One region of the Streptomyces sp. NPDC017448 genome, then DNA from elsewhere that is predicted to be linked to it. Evidence: riboswitches for the same ligand, from Rfam matches in the RefSeq annotation. Region 1 holds a riboswitch; the other holds the start of a gene.
The links. Region 1 has a riboswitch for cobalamin ahead of ACH4K1_RS30175 (cobalamin biosynthesis protein). Riboswitches for the same ligand answer to the same signal wherever they lie in the genome.
Positions count from the first base shown of each region.

Region 2: another riboswitch for cobalamin. It lies ahead of ACH4K1_RS24195 (ABC transporter substrate-binding protein); the one in region 1 lies ahead of ACH4K1_RS30175 (cobalamin biosynthesis protein).

Region 1 covers NZ_JBIRLM010000026.1:52,483-56,825, forward strand. Annotated here, with positions in the region: gene ACH4K1_RS30165 (anion permease) at 15-1,277, shown strand; gene ACH4K1_RS30170 (hypothetical protein) at 1,290-1,508, shown strand; cobalamin riboswitch at 1,665-1,797, shown strand; gene ACH4K1_RS30175 (cobalamin biosynthesis protein) at 1,933-2,898, shown strand; gene ACH4K1_RS30180 (cobyric acid synthase) at 2,976-4,343, shown strand, end outside.
Region 2 covers NZ_JBIRLM010000016.1:77,775-82,117, forward strand. Annotated here, with positions in the region: gene ACH4K1_RS24180 (acyl-CoA dehydrogenase) at 1-538, shown strand, start outside; gene ACH4K1_RS24185 (acyl carrier protein) at 637-912, shown strand; gene ACH4K1_RS24190 (beta-ketoacyl-[acyl-carrier-protein] synthase family protein) at 909-2,135, shown strand; cobalamin riboswitch at 2,282-2,469, shown strand; gene ACH4K1_RS24195 (ABC transporter substrate-binding protein) at 2,529-3,575, shown strand; gene ACH4K1_RS24200 (FecCD family ABC transporter permease) at 3,752-4,343, shown strand, end outside.

The sequences.
Region 1 (4,343 bases):
GATTGCCTGGGTAAATGGAACACATCACGCTGCTGCTTGCGATTGTGGTCGTAACAGCTCTCGTGTTCGATTTCACGAACGGTTTCCACGACACCGCCAACGCGATGGCGACGACCATCTCGACCGGCGCACTGAAACCCAAGACAGCGGTGGCGATGTCCGCCGTTCTCAACCTGATCGGCGCGTTCCTCTCGGTGGAGGTCGCCAAGACGATCTCCGGCGGGATCGTCAATGAGGACGGCCTCAGAACAGAGGTCATCTTCGCGGCGCTCGTCGGCGCCATCCTGTGGAATCTGCTGACCTGGCTGGTCGGCCTGCCCTCCAGCTCCTCCCACGCCCTGTTCGGCGGTCTGATCGGCGCCGCGGTGATGTCGGCCGGCTGGTCCTCGATCAACGGCGGCACCGTCGTCACCAAGGTCCTCCTCCCGGCGATCGCCGCCCCCGTGGTCGCCGGCCTCGCCGCGATGCTGGCCACGCGGCTGACGTACCGGATCAACCGGAACGTCACCGACCCGAACCAGCAGAAGTCCACCGCCAAGGGCTACCGGGCCGGGCAGATCGCCTCCGCGGGTCTCGTCTCGCTCGCCCACGGCACCAACGACGCCCAGAAGACGATGGGCATCATCACTCTCGCCCTGGTCACCAGCGGCGTCCTGGCCCCGGGCTCCAACCCGCCGATGTGGGTCATCGTCTCCGCCGGCGTCGCCATCGCGCTCGGCACCTACCTGGGCGGCTGGCGCATCATCCGCACCATGGGCAGCGGCCTGACCGACCTCAAGCCGCCGCAGGGCTTCGCCGCCCAGACCAGTGCGGCCACCGTCATCCTGGCCTCCTCGCACCTCGGCTTCTCGCTCTCCACCACCCAGTCCTGCTCGGGTGCCGTGATGGGCGCGGGCCTCGGCCGCAAGGGGGGCGTGGTCCGCTGGTCCACCGCCACCCGGATGTTCGTCGCCTGGGGTCTGACGCTGCCGGCCGCGGGGCTGGTCGGCGCCGCCGCCGAGTTCCTGACCAAGCAGGGCACGTGGGGCATCGCCGTCACCGCGCTCCTGCTGATCGGCGGCTCGTTCGCCATCTGGCTGGCCTCGCGCCGCCAGCCGGTCGACCACACCAACGTCAACGACTCGGCCGCGGCCGACGAGCCGCAGGGCGTCGTCACCACCGCCATGGCCGCGGTCCAGCCGCCGCCGGCCGGCGTCCCGGCCGCCGACCTCATGACCACCATCGCGGCCCCGGCATCGGCGCCCGACGACCCGGCCCGGCCGACGGCCACGGTGTAAGGACAGATCCGTATGAAAATCGACTGGGCAGCTCTCGCCTCCGTCTTCGGTGTCAGTCTCGTCGTCACCGTCGCGCTGGTCGGCCTCTTCACCCTGGGCATCGTCGCCCTCTCCAAGCTGTCGGCCACGTCCGGCGGCGGTTCGGCGGCGCTGGCCCGCACCAGCGCCTACGCCTGCTTCGCGGCGTGCGCGGCGGCGGTCGCGTACGGGATCTACCTGATCGTCGCCTGACCCGTACCCCGCCCGCGGGCGCCCCATCGGGCCGGACACACATCTGTGTGTCCGGCCCGATGTGCGTCTGCCCACAGTGGAGCCCCGCAGGTCAACGGCGAGTTGACGGTTGTTCGCGGGGCGTGGTGGACTGCCGGAGCCATTTACGGCGACAGCAGAGGAAGCCGGTGCGAATCCGGCGCGGTCCCGCCACTGTCACCGGGGAGCACTCCCCCACATCGGACGTCACGGCTCGCGGTACGCGGGCTGGAAGGCCGGGGGAACTGCGGATCCGGGAGCCAGGAGACTCTCGTCGCCGTCACGTCGAACCAGGGCGCGGACCCTGAGTGAGGACTACGCCATGCCCGGCCGCCGTGTGCCGCATTCCGTGCCCCCGACTCCGGGCCGAGCCGCCGGAACGCCTCTCCCCGCGGCGGGCTGACCCGTGCGGGCCGATCGCGTCTTCGCGTACGGCGCCGCGGCCGGGCTGATCGCCGACTCCCTGTTCGGCGACCCCCGGCGCGGCCACCCCGTCGCCGGTTTCGGCCGCGCCGCCGCGCGGGTGGAGTCCCTGCTGTGGCGCGACGACCGGGGCCGGGGCGCGCTGCACACCCTCGTCTGCGCCGGAGGCGCCGCGGGGGCCGCCGCGCTGGCCGCGCGCGCCGTGCGCGACCGCCCCGCGCTCGCCGTCGCGCTGACCGCCGCCACCGCCTGGTCCGTCCTCGGCGGTACGTCGCTGGGCCGGGAGGCCCGTGCCGTCGGCGGGGCGCTGGACGCCGGGGACGTGGAGGCGGCCCGGGAGCGGCTGCCGCATCTGTGCGGGCGCGATCCGCAGGCCCTGGACGGCCCGGGGATCGCCCGCGCCGTCGTCGAGTCGGTCGCGGAGAACACCTCGGACGCCGTCGTGGGCGCGCTGGTGTGGGGCGCGATCGGCGGGGTGCCGGGGCTCGTCGCCTTCCGGGCGGTCAACACCCTCGACGCGATGGTCGGCCACCGGTCGCCCCGCTACCGCCGCTACGGCTGGGCCTCGGCCCGCCTGGACGACGTGGCGGGGTGGCCGGGCGCCCGGCTGACGGCCGCGCTGGCCGTGGCGGGCGGCGGGCGGCCCCGGGACGCCGTGCGCGCCTGGAAGGCCGACGCGCACCGCCATCCGAGCCCGAACGCGGGGCCGGTGGAGGCCGCGTTCGCCGGGGCGCTCGGCGTACGGCTCGGCGGGACGCTGGCGTACGCGGGGCGCGTCGAGCACCGCCCCGTGCTGAACGGGGCGGCCGGGCGGGAGGTGCGCGGGGCGGACATCGAGCGCGCGGTGCGGCTGTCTCGCCGGGTCGGCGTGCTGGCCCTCGGCGTCTGCGCGGCGGGCCGGCTGGCGGCGGGGCGCCTTCTCGCGGGGCGGAAGCGGGGACGGGCGTGAACGGTCCGGCGCGGAAGACGGTACGGAACGGGTACGGGCGTGCGCGGCCCGGCGGGGCAACGGGAGCGGGAGCGGGCATGAGCGGTGGACTGCTGGTCGCGGGGACCACATCGGACGCGGGCAAGAGCGTCGTCACGGCGGGCATCTGCCGCTGGCTGGTGCGCCGGGGCGTGAAGGTCGCGCCGTTCAAGGCGCAGAACATGTCGCTGAACTCCTTCGTGACCCGGGAGGGCGCGGAGATCGGCCGGGCCCAGGCGATGCAGGCGCAGGCGGCCCGGGTGGAGCCGACGGCCCTGATGAACCCGGTGCTGCTGAAGCCGGGCGGCGACCGCTCCAGCCAGGTGGTCCTGATGGGCAGGCCGGTCGGCGAGATGAGCGCGCGGGGGTACCACGGGGGCCGCCAGGAGGCGCTGCTCGGCACGGTCACCGACTGCCTGGAGCAGCTCCGGTCGACGTACGACGCGGTGATCTGCGAGGGGGCCGGCTCCCCCGCGGAGATCAACCTCAGGCGCACCGACATCGTGAACATGGGGATCGCCCGGGCGGCGGGCTTCCCGGTGCTGGTGGTCGGGGACATCGACCGGGGCGGGGTCTTCGCCTCGTTCTTCGGGACCACCGCGCTGCTGGGCCCCGAGGACCAGGCGCTGGTCGCGGGCTACCTGGTGAACAAGTTCCGGGGCGACGTCTCGCTGCTGGAACCGGGGCTGGACATGCTGTACGGGCTGACCGGGCGGCGGACGTACGGGGTGCTGCCGTTCGCCCACGGGCTCGGCATCGACGAGGAGGACGGCCTGCGGGTCTCCCTGCGGGGCGCGGTGCGGGAGTCGGCCGTGGCTCCCCCGCACGGCGAGGACGTGCTGCGGGTCGCGGTCTGCGCGGTGCCGCTGATGTCGAACTTCACCGACGTGGACGCGCTGGCCGCCGAACCGGGCGTCGTGGTGCGGTTCGTGGACCGGGCCGAGGAGCTGGCCGACGCGGACCTGGTGGTCGTCCCCGGGACGCGCGGCACCGTGAAGGCGCTGGCCTGGCTGCGCGAGCGCGGCCTCGCGGACGGGCTGGCCCGGCGGGCGGCGGAGGGCCGGCCGGTGCTGGGTATCTGCGGCGGCTTCCAGGTGCTCGGCGAGCGGATCGAGGACGAGGTGGAGTCGCGGGCGGGGGTCGTGGACGGGCTCGGCCTGCTGCCCGTACGCATCCGCTTCGACCGGGCCAAGACGCTGGCGCGGCCGGTCGGCTCCGCGCTGGGCGAGCCGGTGGAAGGGTACGAGATCCACCACGGGGTGGCCGACGTGCGGGGCGGCGAGCCGTTCCTGGACGGGTGCCGGGTGGGGGCGGTGTGGGGGACGCACTGGCACGGGTCGCTGGAGAGCGACGCGTTCCGGCGGCGGTTCCTGGCCGAGGTGGCGCGGGCCGCCGGACGGCGGTTCGTGCCCGCGCCGGACACGAGC
Region 2 (4,343 bases), on a different contig from region 1:
CCACGCCTACCGTCAGGCTGACGAGGCGTACGCCGAGGCCGTGGCCCGGCTCCCCGGGGGCGAGGCGCGCGCACGCCTCGCCGAGCTGCGCCGGCTCTTCGCCCTCCGGTGGATCGACCGCAACAGCGGCGACCTGCTCGCCGCCGGACGGCTGACCGCCGACCAGGTCGCCTCCCTGCCCGACGCGGTGGAGGAGGCGGTCGCCACCGTCGCCGAACACACCCCCTCGCTGGTGGCGACCTTCGCGCTTCCCGAGCGGCTGATGTCGGACTGGCCGATCGCGGGGCCCCGGTACACGGACGTCTACGACGACCCCGAAGGCCCCTGGCACCGGGGACGCAGGGCGGGGGCCCGGGGGCGGGCGGCGGAGTTCCGGCGGCCCGTCTGCGGCAGCAGGAGGCGCCCTCTGCGGGAGAAGGTCGCGGCGCTCGGCACCCGAGGGGTGCTGCTGGCGTACTGGGGGACCGCTTCCGTGCTCGCCCGGTGGTTCGAGAAGCCGCAGGTGAGCGCTGACGAATCGGTTCACCCGAAGGCGTAACCGGAATATCTTCATCCAGTTATTTCGGACGGTGGGCCGACGCGTTCGCCCCCCGCAGTACACCGCACACCCACGGAACACCGATGAGAGGAATCGCCATGACGACCATCCACCCCAAGATCACCGAGGTGCTGACCGGGACGTTCAAGGTGCCCGCCGCCGAGATCCTGCCGGAGTCCACCATGGACAGCCTGGAGATGGACTCCCTCGCGGTCGCCGAGTTCGCCGTCATCATCAAGGAGACCCTGGGCGTCACCGCCGACTCCGAGAAGCTCTACAAGGACGCCACGCTGGCCGACATCACCGCGTACATCGACGCGGCCGTCGGCGGCGCGGCGGCCGAAGCGACGGTGCCGGTGAGCAACACCCGATGAAGCGACCCGCCATCGCCGTCACCGGGCTGGGAATGATCACCCCGGTCGGCCACACCACCGACACCACCTGGGACGGGGTCCTCGCCGCCGTCTCACCCGCCGCGACCGTCCCCGGACTGGACGGCTGCGCCGTCGACTTCGCCTGCACGGTCTCCGGCATCGACCTCGACGACGCGGTCGGCGGCCGGTCCGCGTTCCGGATGGGCCGGTACGTCAAGTTCGCCCTCCTGGCCGCCCGTGAGGCGGTCGCCGACGCCGGGCTCGACCCCGCGCACTGGGACGGCGCCCGGGTCGCCGTCGTCGTCGGCACCAGCAGCGGAGGATCCGCCGGGCTCACCGAACAGGCCGTCGCGCTGGAGCGCCGCGGCCCCGAGGCCACCTCGCCCTCGGGCATCCTGCTGACCATCCCGAGCATGCCCGCCGCCGAGATCGCCATCGACATGAAGGCCACCGGCCCCAGCCTCGCCCCCTGCACCGCCTGTTCCTCCGGGGTGACCGCGCTCTCGGTGGCCCGGGACATGCTGACGCTGGGCCACTGCGACATCGCCGTCGCCGGCGCCACCGAATCGATCGTCTTCCCGGTCGCCATGACCGGCTTCGGCCGCTCCGGCGCGGCGGCACCGCGGGACGGCGACCCCGCCCGGCTCTGCCGCCCCTTCGCCGCCGACCGGGCCGGGCTCGTCATGGGCGAGGGCGCCGCCATCATGGTCCTGGAACGGGTCGAGGACGCCCGGTCCAGAGGTGCCGCCCCGCGCGCGCTGATCGCCGGGACCGGCGCCACCACCGACGCCCACCACCCCACCAGCCCCCACCCCTCCGGGGCGGTCGCGCGGGCGGCCGTGGACGCCGCCCTGCGCGACGCGGGCTGGCGGGCCGAGGACGTCGACCACGTCAACGCGCACGGGACGTCCACCCCTCTCAACGACGCCACCGAGGCCGCGCTCATCGGCCGGGCCTACCCGCACCGGCCTCCCGTCACCGCCCCCAAGGGCGTACTGGGCCACTGCATGGGGGCGGCGGGCGCCATCGAAGCGGGACTGACGATCCTCACCCTCCAGCACGGGGTGATCCCGCCGATCGCGAACCTGGACGCCCCCGAGCCCGGGTTCGCCATCGACTGCGTCACCAAGACCCCGCGCGTGACTCCCGTACGACGGGCCGTCAGCCACTCCTTCGGCTTCGGCGGCCAGAACGCGGTGATCGCCCTCCAGGCCGCCCCCTGACCCAGGAACCCCTGCCCCGGGCCGGGTGGACCACGGACTCCGGCGCCCGGGCGGAATTCCCCGGGCCGGTGCGGCGGGCCGATCCCACGCCGCACCGGCCCCGCGCACCGGGCCGCCGCACCGCGACCGGTCCGCGGGACGGTGCGTGATAGCTTGCCGGGGCCAGTCGAACCCCAGCGACGGGGTCAGGGAATCCGGTGCGAATCCGGAACTGACGCGCAGCGGTGAGGGGGACGGGCGGGGCCACGGCCACTGGAGCGCACCCGCGCTCCGGGAAGGCGCCCCGTCCGGACGAACCCGAGTCCGAAGACCTGCTGGCGCCCGCGCCCGTACCCGGGCGCGGGAACCGTACGACGGGCTCCGCGACAGGGCCCAGAGACACCGAGGTCCTTCGTGCTGCCCACAGCCGCTCCCGCCCCGATACGAACCGCCGCCCTGCTCGCGGCGGGCCTCCTCGCGCTCACCGCCTGCGGCGGCCCGGGCGTCGGCCGGGCCGCCGAGGGCGGCCGCACCGACGGATTCCCGCTCACGTTCGAGAACTGCGGGCGCACCGTCACCGTGCAGGCCCCGCCCGAGCGGGCCGTCTCCGTCGACCAGGGTTCGACCGAGATCCTGCTCTCGCTCGGCCTCGCCGACAGGCTCGCCGCCACCGCCACCTGGACCGACCCGGTCATGAAGGGGCTGGAGAAGGCGAACGCCGGCGTCGAGCGGATATCGGACAACCGCCCCTCCTTCGAGAAGGTCCTCGACCAGGAGCCCGACTTCCTCTCGGCGTCCTTCACCTCCACCCTCGCCAAGGGCGGTGTGGCGCCCCGCGAGCAGTTCGAGAAGCTCGGCGTCCCCACCTACGTCTCGCCCGCCGACTGCACGGCCAAGGACGACAGCGGCGGTGGCGACGGCGCCCGGACCGCGCCGCTGACGATGGAGACGGTCTACGACGAAGTGCGCGAGCTGGCCCGGGTGTTCGCCGTCCCCGAGCGCGGCGAGAAGCTGGTGGAAGACCTCCGGGCACGGGTGGCGAAGGCCAAGGAGGGCGTCGACGCCTCCGGCGCGTCCCTCCTCTACTGGTTCTCCGACTCCAAGGCGCCCTACCTCGCGGGTTGCTGCGGCGCCCCCGGCGTCATCACCGACCAACTCGGCGCGAAGAACGTCTTCGACGACACGCACGAGGAATGGCCCCGGATCAGCTGGGAGACCGTCGCCGACCGCAACCCCGACGTCCTGGTCGTCGGCGATCTGACCCGTACGACGCAGACCGCCGAGAGCGCGGAGAAGAAGATCGCGTTCCTGGAGTCCCACCCGGTCACCAGGACCATGGACGCGGTCAGGAACCACCGCTACGTGCTGCTCAGCGGACAGGCCATGAACCCCACCATCCGGACCGTCGAGGGGCTGGAGACCGTCGCGGCCGGCCTGCGCGGCTTCGGGCTCGCGGGGTGAGCGCCGGCCATCCGGCGGTGGAGGACCACCCGCCCGGCGGCAGGGAGCGGACGTCCGGAGTCCCCGGCGCCCCGCCCGGACCGGCAGGACGCCCCAGCGCCCCACCCGGCCCGGCGGGGGATTCCGCCCCCCGCGGACCGCTCCGGAAGGGCGGCCGGCCCGGCGCCCCGCTCGCCGTGCTGCTGTGGGGCGGCTCCATCCTGCTCCTGCTGCTCTCCGTCGCGGTCGCCGTCACCATCGGACCCGCCCGGATCTCGGTCCCCGACGTGTGGTCCGCCGTCGCCGCGCACCTCGGTTTCGGCGCCAGTGATCTCAGTCCGATCCGGGACGGCATCATCTGGAACCTCCGTATGCCGCGCACCCTGCTGGCCGCCGTGTGCGGAGCCGGACTCGCGGTGTGCGGCACGGTGATGCAGTCCCTTCTGCGCAACCCGCTCGCCGACCCCTTCGTCCTCGGCGTCTCCTCCGGGGCCTCGACCGGGGCGGTCGTGGTGGTCGTCCTCGGGGTCGGCGGGGGAGCGGTGTCCCTGTCGGCCGGGGCGTTCGCCGGGGCGCTGGGCTCGTTCGCCCTGGTGATGCTGGTCAGCCATGTCCTCGGCGGCTCCACCGACCGGGTCGTGCTCTCCGGCGTCGCCGTCATGCAGCTCTTCTCCGCCCTCACCTCCTTCGTCGTGATGACCTCCGCCGACGCCGAGCAGACCCGGGGCGTGCTGTTCTGGCTGCTCGGTTCGCTCAGCGGGGCCGGCTGGAGCGAGGTCGCCGTCTGCG